Regions from separate parts of the Acidovorax sp. M2(2025) genome, predicted to be linked through region 1. Evidence: predicted binding sites of a transcription regulator. Region 1 holds the regulator's gene; the other holds the start of a gene.

What was found. The regulator HrcA, encoded in region 1, represses chaperone genes, less so after heat shock. The targets are predictions, from matches to a motif close to TTAGCACTCNNNNNNNNNGAGTGCTAA.
Region 2: the regulator HrcA is predicted to act here: its motif matches at 1,537-1,563, upstream of rpoH (RNA polymerase sigma factor RpoH).

Annotation. Positions count from the first base shown of each region.
Region 1 covers NZ_CP186262.1:1,377,650-1,380,854, forward strand. The annotation lists gene recN (DNA repair protein RecN) at 1-296, opposite strand, end outside; gene ACOYR3_RS06375 (NAD kinase) at 299-1,195, opposite strand; gene hrcA (heat-inducible transcriptional repressor HrcA) at 1,224-2,228, shown strand; gene ACOYR3_RS06385 (hypothetical protein) at 2,903-3,205, shown strand, end outside.
Region 2 covers NZ_CP186262.1:4,008,399-4,011,603, reverse strand. The annotation lists gene ACOYR3_RS18460 (Bug family tripartite tricarboxylate transporter substrate binding protein) at 1-444, opposite strand, end outside; gene rpoH (RNA polymerase sigma factor RpoH) at 565-1,506, opposite strand; gene ACOYR3_RS18450 (RidA family protein) at 1,711-2,103, opposite strand; gene ACOYR3_RS18445 (class I SAM-dependent methyltransferase) at 2,256-2,948, opposite strand; gene ACOYR3_RS18440 (hypothetical protein) at 3,000-3,205, opposite strand, start outside.

The DNA of each region.
Region 1 (3,205 bases):
TGGGCGTCGACGGTGCGGCGCAACAGCAGCACCTCCTCCAGCGCGAAACCTGCCTCTTCCAGCCAGGGCTGGACATGGGGCGGGCAGTCGAACTCGGCACTCAGATCGGCCTTGTCGGCACCGTCCCGAACCACGCCCGCGTCGGCGCGCGAACCCAGGATGAGCTGCAGTGCGTCGATCAGAATGGACTTGCCCGCACCGGTTTCCCCGGTCAGCACCGTGAAACCCGCCGCCAGGTCGAGTTCCAGGGCCTGGACGATCACAAAATCCCGCAGCGTGATCCGCCTGAGCGCCATGGTCAGGAGCCTCCTTCATTCCAGCGCAGCTTCTTGCGCAGTGTTGCAAAGTAATTCCAGCCTTCAGGGTGCAGAAAGCGTGCGCAGTGCTCGGAGCGCTTGACCAGGATCCGGTCCCCGTGCAGCAAGGATGCCAGCGACTGCATGTCGAAATTGGCACTGACATCGCGGCCGCTCACCACCTCGACCGCCACCTCGGTGGCATCGGAAAGCACGATGGGCCGGTTGGACAGGGTGTGGGGCGCGATGGGCACCAGTACCCAGCCCGGAATGGAGGGGTGGAGCATGGGGCCGCCTGCCGACAGGGAATACGCCGTCGAGCCCGTAGGAGATGAAATGATCAACCCGTCGGCGCGCTGGTTGGCCACAAAGCGTCCACCCACTTCCACCCGCAGTTCGACCATGCCAGAGGTGGCGCCGCGGTTGACCACCACGTCGTTCATGGCCAGGGCCTCGTACACGGTCCGTTCGTCCCGCACAACCCTGGCGTGCATGAGGGGGCGCAGATCTTCCTCGTATTCTCCTTGCAGCATGGCCGGCAGGGTGGTCCGGTAGGCATCGAAGGGAATGTCTGTGATGAAACCCAGGCGGCCCTGGTTGATGCCAATCAGCGGAGTGCCGAAGCGCGCGAGCCGCCGGCCGATGCCCAGCATCGTGCCGTCCCCGCCCACGACCAGGCCCAGATCGCACCGCGACCCGATCTCATCCGCCGTCAGGACGGGGTAGTGCGCGATGCCGGTGTTGCTCGCGGTCTCCGCCTCCAGCACGACTTCGCAGCCCTGGCGCTCCAGCAGGTGCGCAATGTCCTCCAGGGCCTGGCGCAAGCTGTCTCCTGTGGGACCTGCCGATGAAGCGTGGTACTTGCCGATGAGCGCCACATGGCGGAATTTGGACGTCATCGTGAAATTACATCATTAAAATGATCCCATGCTCGATGACCGTGCCAAGTTGTTGCTCAAAGCCCTGGTCGAGCGCTACATCGCTGACGGGCAGCCGGTTGGGTCGCGCACGTTGTCCCGTGCTTCGGGGCTGGATCTTTCCCCCGCCACCATCCGCAACGTGATGGCAGACCTGGAGGAACTGGGGCTGATTGCCAGCCCGCACACATCGGCCGGGCGGGTCCCGACCGCGAGGGGTTACCGCCTGTTCGTGGACACCATGTTGACCGTGCAGCGCGACCCCCTCACCGCCCCGCAACTGGCGCCCGAGCAGCCGCAGAAGGTGATCGCCAACGCCGCGCAACTGCTGTCCAATCTCTCGCAGTTTGTGGGGGTGGTGATGGCTCCCCGGCGGACTTCGGTGTTCCGCCACATCGAATTCTTGCGCCTATCCGAGCGGCGCTTTCTGGTCATCATCGTGTCGCCTGAAGGCGACGTCCAGAACCGTGTGATCTTTACGGACGCGGACTATTCGTCCTCCCAGCTCGTCGAGGCCTCCAATTTCCTGAATGCGCACTACGCGGGGCTTGCCATGGAACAGGTCCGTGAGCGCCTGCGGTCCGAAGTCGATGTGCTGCGGGGCGAGATTGCGTCGCTGATGCACGCCGCAGTGAACGCCGGCTCCGAGGCGCTGTCTGCGGCGCAGGAGGAGGTCGTCATCTCCGGCGAGCGCAATCTGCTGGCCGTGAGCGATTTCTCCAGCGACATGGGCAATCTGCGGCGGGCTTTCGAGTTGTTTGAACAAAAGACCCAGATCCTCCGGCTGCTGGACATTTCCAGCCAGGCCGAAGGAGTGCGCATTTATATCGGCGGCGAGAGCCAAGTGGTGCCGTTTGAAGAGCTGTCCGTCGTCAGCGCACCGTATGAGGTTGACGGGAGGGTGGTCGGTACGCTGGGGGTCATCGGTCCGACGCGCATGCCCTATGACCGGATGATCCAGATCGTCGACATCACCTCCAAGCTGGTGTCCAACGCCCTCAGCCACCGCAAGTAAAGACCCTACAATACGGCGCTTGCCCCGCTGCATGGCGCTGGAGCATGGTCCGGGGCGTTAGCTCAGTTGGTTAGAGCAGAGGACTCATAATCAAGAGGCCAATGCGATTAACCGACGATTTCTTTCGGACCGGTTGCTTGATTCCAACGCTTTGAAATCAAGCACTTACAGCATTCTGGCGAATTCGCCGGATTGCTACCGAGGAAGTTGGCGGGAAGGCGCTTGCTACGTTCTTGCTACTGAAGGAGAAATGGCGTTTTTCGGCGGCCCTCGGGGGCGCTGACTGCGCAGAGAGTTGAAGTTGTTTTATGAATGGGCCGTTAGCTCAGTTGGTTAGAGCAGAGGACTCATCGAAATGGTGACCTTGCCGTGAAAGCGGCAATGGAAAAACCGGGTGAACTCAGGGAAACCGTCAGCCAGTCAATGGCCCGGCAATCCTGAGCCAAGCTCGCCGAAGGCAGGTCGAAGGACCGGTAGGCGAGAAGGTGCAGAGACTAGGGTGTGAGGAGCCAATCCGATAAGCACCCCGCGAGCGCCCGGCACCCTAACGCGCGGAGCAATCTGCGGCGAGGGTGATGAGATAGTCCAGGGAGTGGGGAAACTCACGCCAACCTGAATCCTTTGGTCGTTGGTTCAAGTCCAACACGGCCTACCATTCATAAGACAATTGACCGATGTCGCGCACGCCCTCAAGCCCCACAGATCGCCCCAGGTGGCTGCGCTTTGAAGCTGGCGAAGAAGAGTCAGAAATCCTATTCGGCCCCGCTGCTGACTGGCGCAAGAGCAGCCAGTATCCAGTGGTCAAGCCGCTGGACGAGTACACACGCGAAGACTACCTGAGGCTTGCATGGGAGCTTTTGCGCCGGTCGCCGCGTTATCGCTGGCAGATGCACAAGCTCGACGTATTTGGAATCAAATCCCCATCGTTCTACAAGAAGAGTCCCACCAGCTTCTACGCTAGTGACCGTCCTCATCCC
Region 2 (3,205 bases), 2.2 Mb from region 1:
CACGCCCGGCTGGCTGACGGGGGCTGTCAGTACCAGCGGGGAGGTGCCGATCAGGCTCAGCGGAGCGAGGTCCTTGAGCGGGTCGTACGGCACGGCCGGATTGATCATCTTGGCGATGGTCATGTTGCCGTTGATCATCAGCCCGATGGTGTGGTCGTCGCGGGCCTTGGCCACGGCGTCCGCTCCGATATTGCCTCCCGCGCCGATCTTGTTCTCCACGATGACCGGCTGTCCGAGGGCTTTTGCCAGCGGCTCGGAAAACGCACGGGCGGTCAGGTCCGGGGACGAGCCCGCCGGAAACCCCACGATGATCTTGAGCGGCTTGCTCGGCCAGCCGGGCACGGCGGTTGCGGCAGGACTGGTCTGGGCCAGGGCCCACGGCGTTGCAGAGGCGGTCACAAGGGCCATCAGCAGCGAGGCGCGGCGAGAAACAGGGCGTGACATAGAGGCGGTCTCCAAAAAGCGGTCGAAACAAACAATCAGGGACAAACGAAACGGGGCCCCGGAAACGGGGCCCCGTAGGGCTGTGTCTGCGACACGCTGGATATTAAGGCAACCGCGGCCTCAGGCGTATTCAGCCAGCGCCTTCTTCATCTTCTTCATGGCCGCCACCTCGATCTGTCGGATGCGCTCGGCGCTCACGCCGTAGACGGCCGCCAGCTCGTGCAATGTCATGCCGCCCGAGCCATCGTCGTTCACCTTCAGCCACCGCTCTTCCACGATGCGGCGGCTGCGGTCATCCAGGCTTTCCAGCGCCGTGGCGATGCCGTCCGAGGCCAGCGCGTCCCGCTGGCGCGACTCGATCATGGCCGTGGGCTCGTGCGATGCATCCGCCAGGTAGGCAATGGGCCCAAAAGCCTGTTCGCCATCGTCGGAGGGTGCCGGGTCCAGCAGCACGTCGCCACCGGCCATGCGGGCTTCCATCTCGATGACTTCTTCGCGCTTCACGTTGAGCTGCGCTGCCACCGAGTCGATTTCGCGGTCGGAGAGCGTGTCCCGGTGCGTCGCGGCATCGGCGGCGGCAGCGTCGGCCTTGAAACCTTGCTTCATGGAGCGCAGATTGAAGAACAGCTTGCGCTGGGCCTTGGTGGTCGCCACCTTGACCATGCGCCAGTTCTTCAGGATGTACTCGTGAATCTCTGCCTTGATCCAGTGCATGGCGTAGCTCACCAGGCGCACTCCCTGGTCCGGGTCAAAGCGCTTGACGGCTTTCATCAGGCCGACATTGCCTTCCTGGATCAGGTCACCCTGGGGCAGGCCGTAGCCCAGGTACTGGCGCGAAATGGAGACCACCAGGCGCAGGTGCGACATCACCAGCCGGCCGGCGGCGTCCAGATCGTTGTGCTCTTTGAGGCGGCGTGCGTACGTCTGCTCCTCCTCGTGCGTGAGCAGCGGCAGGCGGTTGACGGCGGAAATGTACGCGTCTAGATTGCCCAGGGGGGGCACCAGCGCCCAGGGGTTGGCCGGCGCCAAAGTGGTCGTCACGGTTCCAGACTGAATGTTCATTCCAGAAATCCTTTCCTCTAATCCGTCATGTTAGCACTCTCTCTGATGGAGTGCTAAAGCGATAGTTCCGTTCCATTTCCCGCTTCCAGCGCGCTGGGCACAAGGGGGAATGGGCTTCGTTGGTTAGAGCGTTGGCGGGTGCAAAAGATCCGTAACGCTCTGATTTGTATGGCGGTTTGCATGCCCGCCTGCGCTGGCGGCTGTTCAGGCGGGCAGCTTGGCGATCACCTTGATCTCGAACTGGAAGCCGCTCAGCCACGTGACCCCGACACCCGTCAGGGCCGGGAAGGGCGCTTCGCCCCAGTAGTCCGGCACGACCTGCCAGATCCGCTCCAGGTTCTTTTCGGGGTCGACCACGAACACGGTGACGTCGACCACGTCCGCGAAGCTGCAACCGGCGGCAGCCAGCACGGCGTTCAGGTTGTCGAAGGCAAGGCGGACCTGGGCCTGCAGATCCGGTTCCGGCGTGCCGTCTTCACGGCTGCCGACCTGGCCCGAGACAAAAAGGAAGCCGTTGGAGCGCACGGCCGGTGAGTAGCGGTTCTTCTCGTAAAGCGCCTGTCGGCCTGCAGGAAAAACAACGTCGCGTGGGGGCATCGGACACCTTTCTTGAAGCGAGGGTGTTCACTGTAGGCCGTGCGTCGCCCCGGATAAACAGCGAAGTGGGGCCCACACTGTTTGCAGAATCTGAACAATCCGCCCAGCCCAGGGCTTCGGGTATCACGCGCGGCCCCTTCGCGGTCGCGGCCTCAAGGCAGCACGCCATAGGCCCATTGAAGCTTGCGGTTGCGCTCGGGGTCGTCACGGGTCTGGAACTTGCCGAAGTACCGGTCCGCCCACGTTCTTTCCGTGACCCGATCAAAACCGCAATCAAAGGCCATATCGCGGATGCACGCTGGATTGGGCGACCAGAAGTTGGTCACATCGTTTGCCAGGGTCGCTTGCCGGTAATAGCGTGCGACGGCCTCGTGGGTGGGCAGGTCGTTGGCGGCATGGCTTTCCAGGTACAGGGTTCCGTGGCACAGGGAGCGAACGATGGCCAGCGCCCGCACCATATCGGGAAGGTGGTAGAGAATCCCAAGAAAAAGGACATGGTCGAATGTTCCCAGGTCCTTCGGGTTCAGGTCATAAACATTGCAGCAGCGGTAATCAAAATCACACCCGGTGATTTGTTCCATCGCGCCGAACCCATGGGAGTTCTTGGGACGGTAGTCCACCGCGACCACCTCGGCACCCCGGCGGCGCGCCTGTAGCGAGAAGAAGCCGTCGGATGGGCCAATGTCCAGCACCCGCTGCCCGTGAAGATCTGCCGGGAACCCGATATCGTCCAGAAGAAAGCCGGGATCGTAGGCGCCGGGCGTGGTGAGGCCGGGATAGATCTCAAAGGCGTGGTGCCAATGACCGACGGATTCCACCAGTTGCTTGGCTGTTGCGAAGTTCAAATCGGCTCCCGGAAGTGAAGTCGTCAGGGTACAAGATGATCGCGGCCGGACTCAATCCGGCGGCGCCTGCGGCGTGCACAGGTAGTCGGGCACGGCGGTGTTATGGGCAAAAGGGTCGACGAGGTCCTGCGTATAGGCGCCCGCTATCAGCCGCCGTGGAGGCAGCAAGTGGGCGCGGAAAAACCGGCTGAACCGGGCGAGGCGATCGCCGCGCGGTGTCAGGCGCAGGCAATTGGCGGCGTCAATCTGCACGGTGC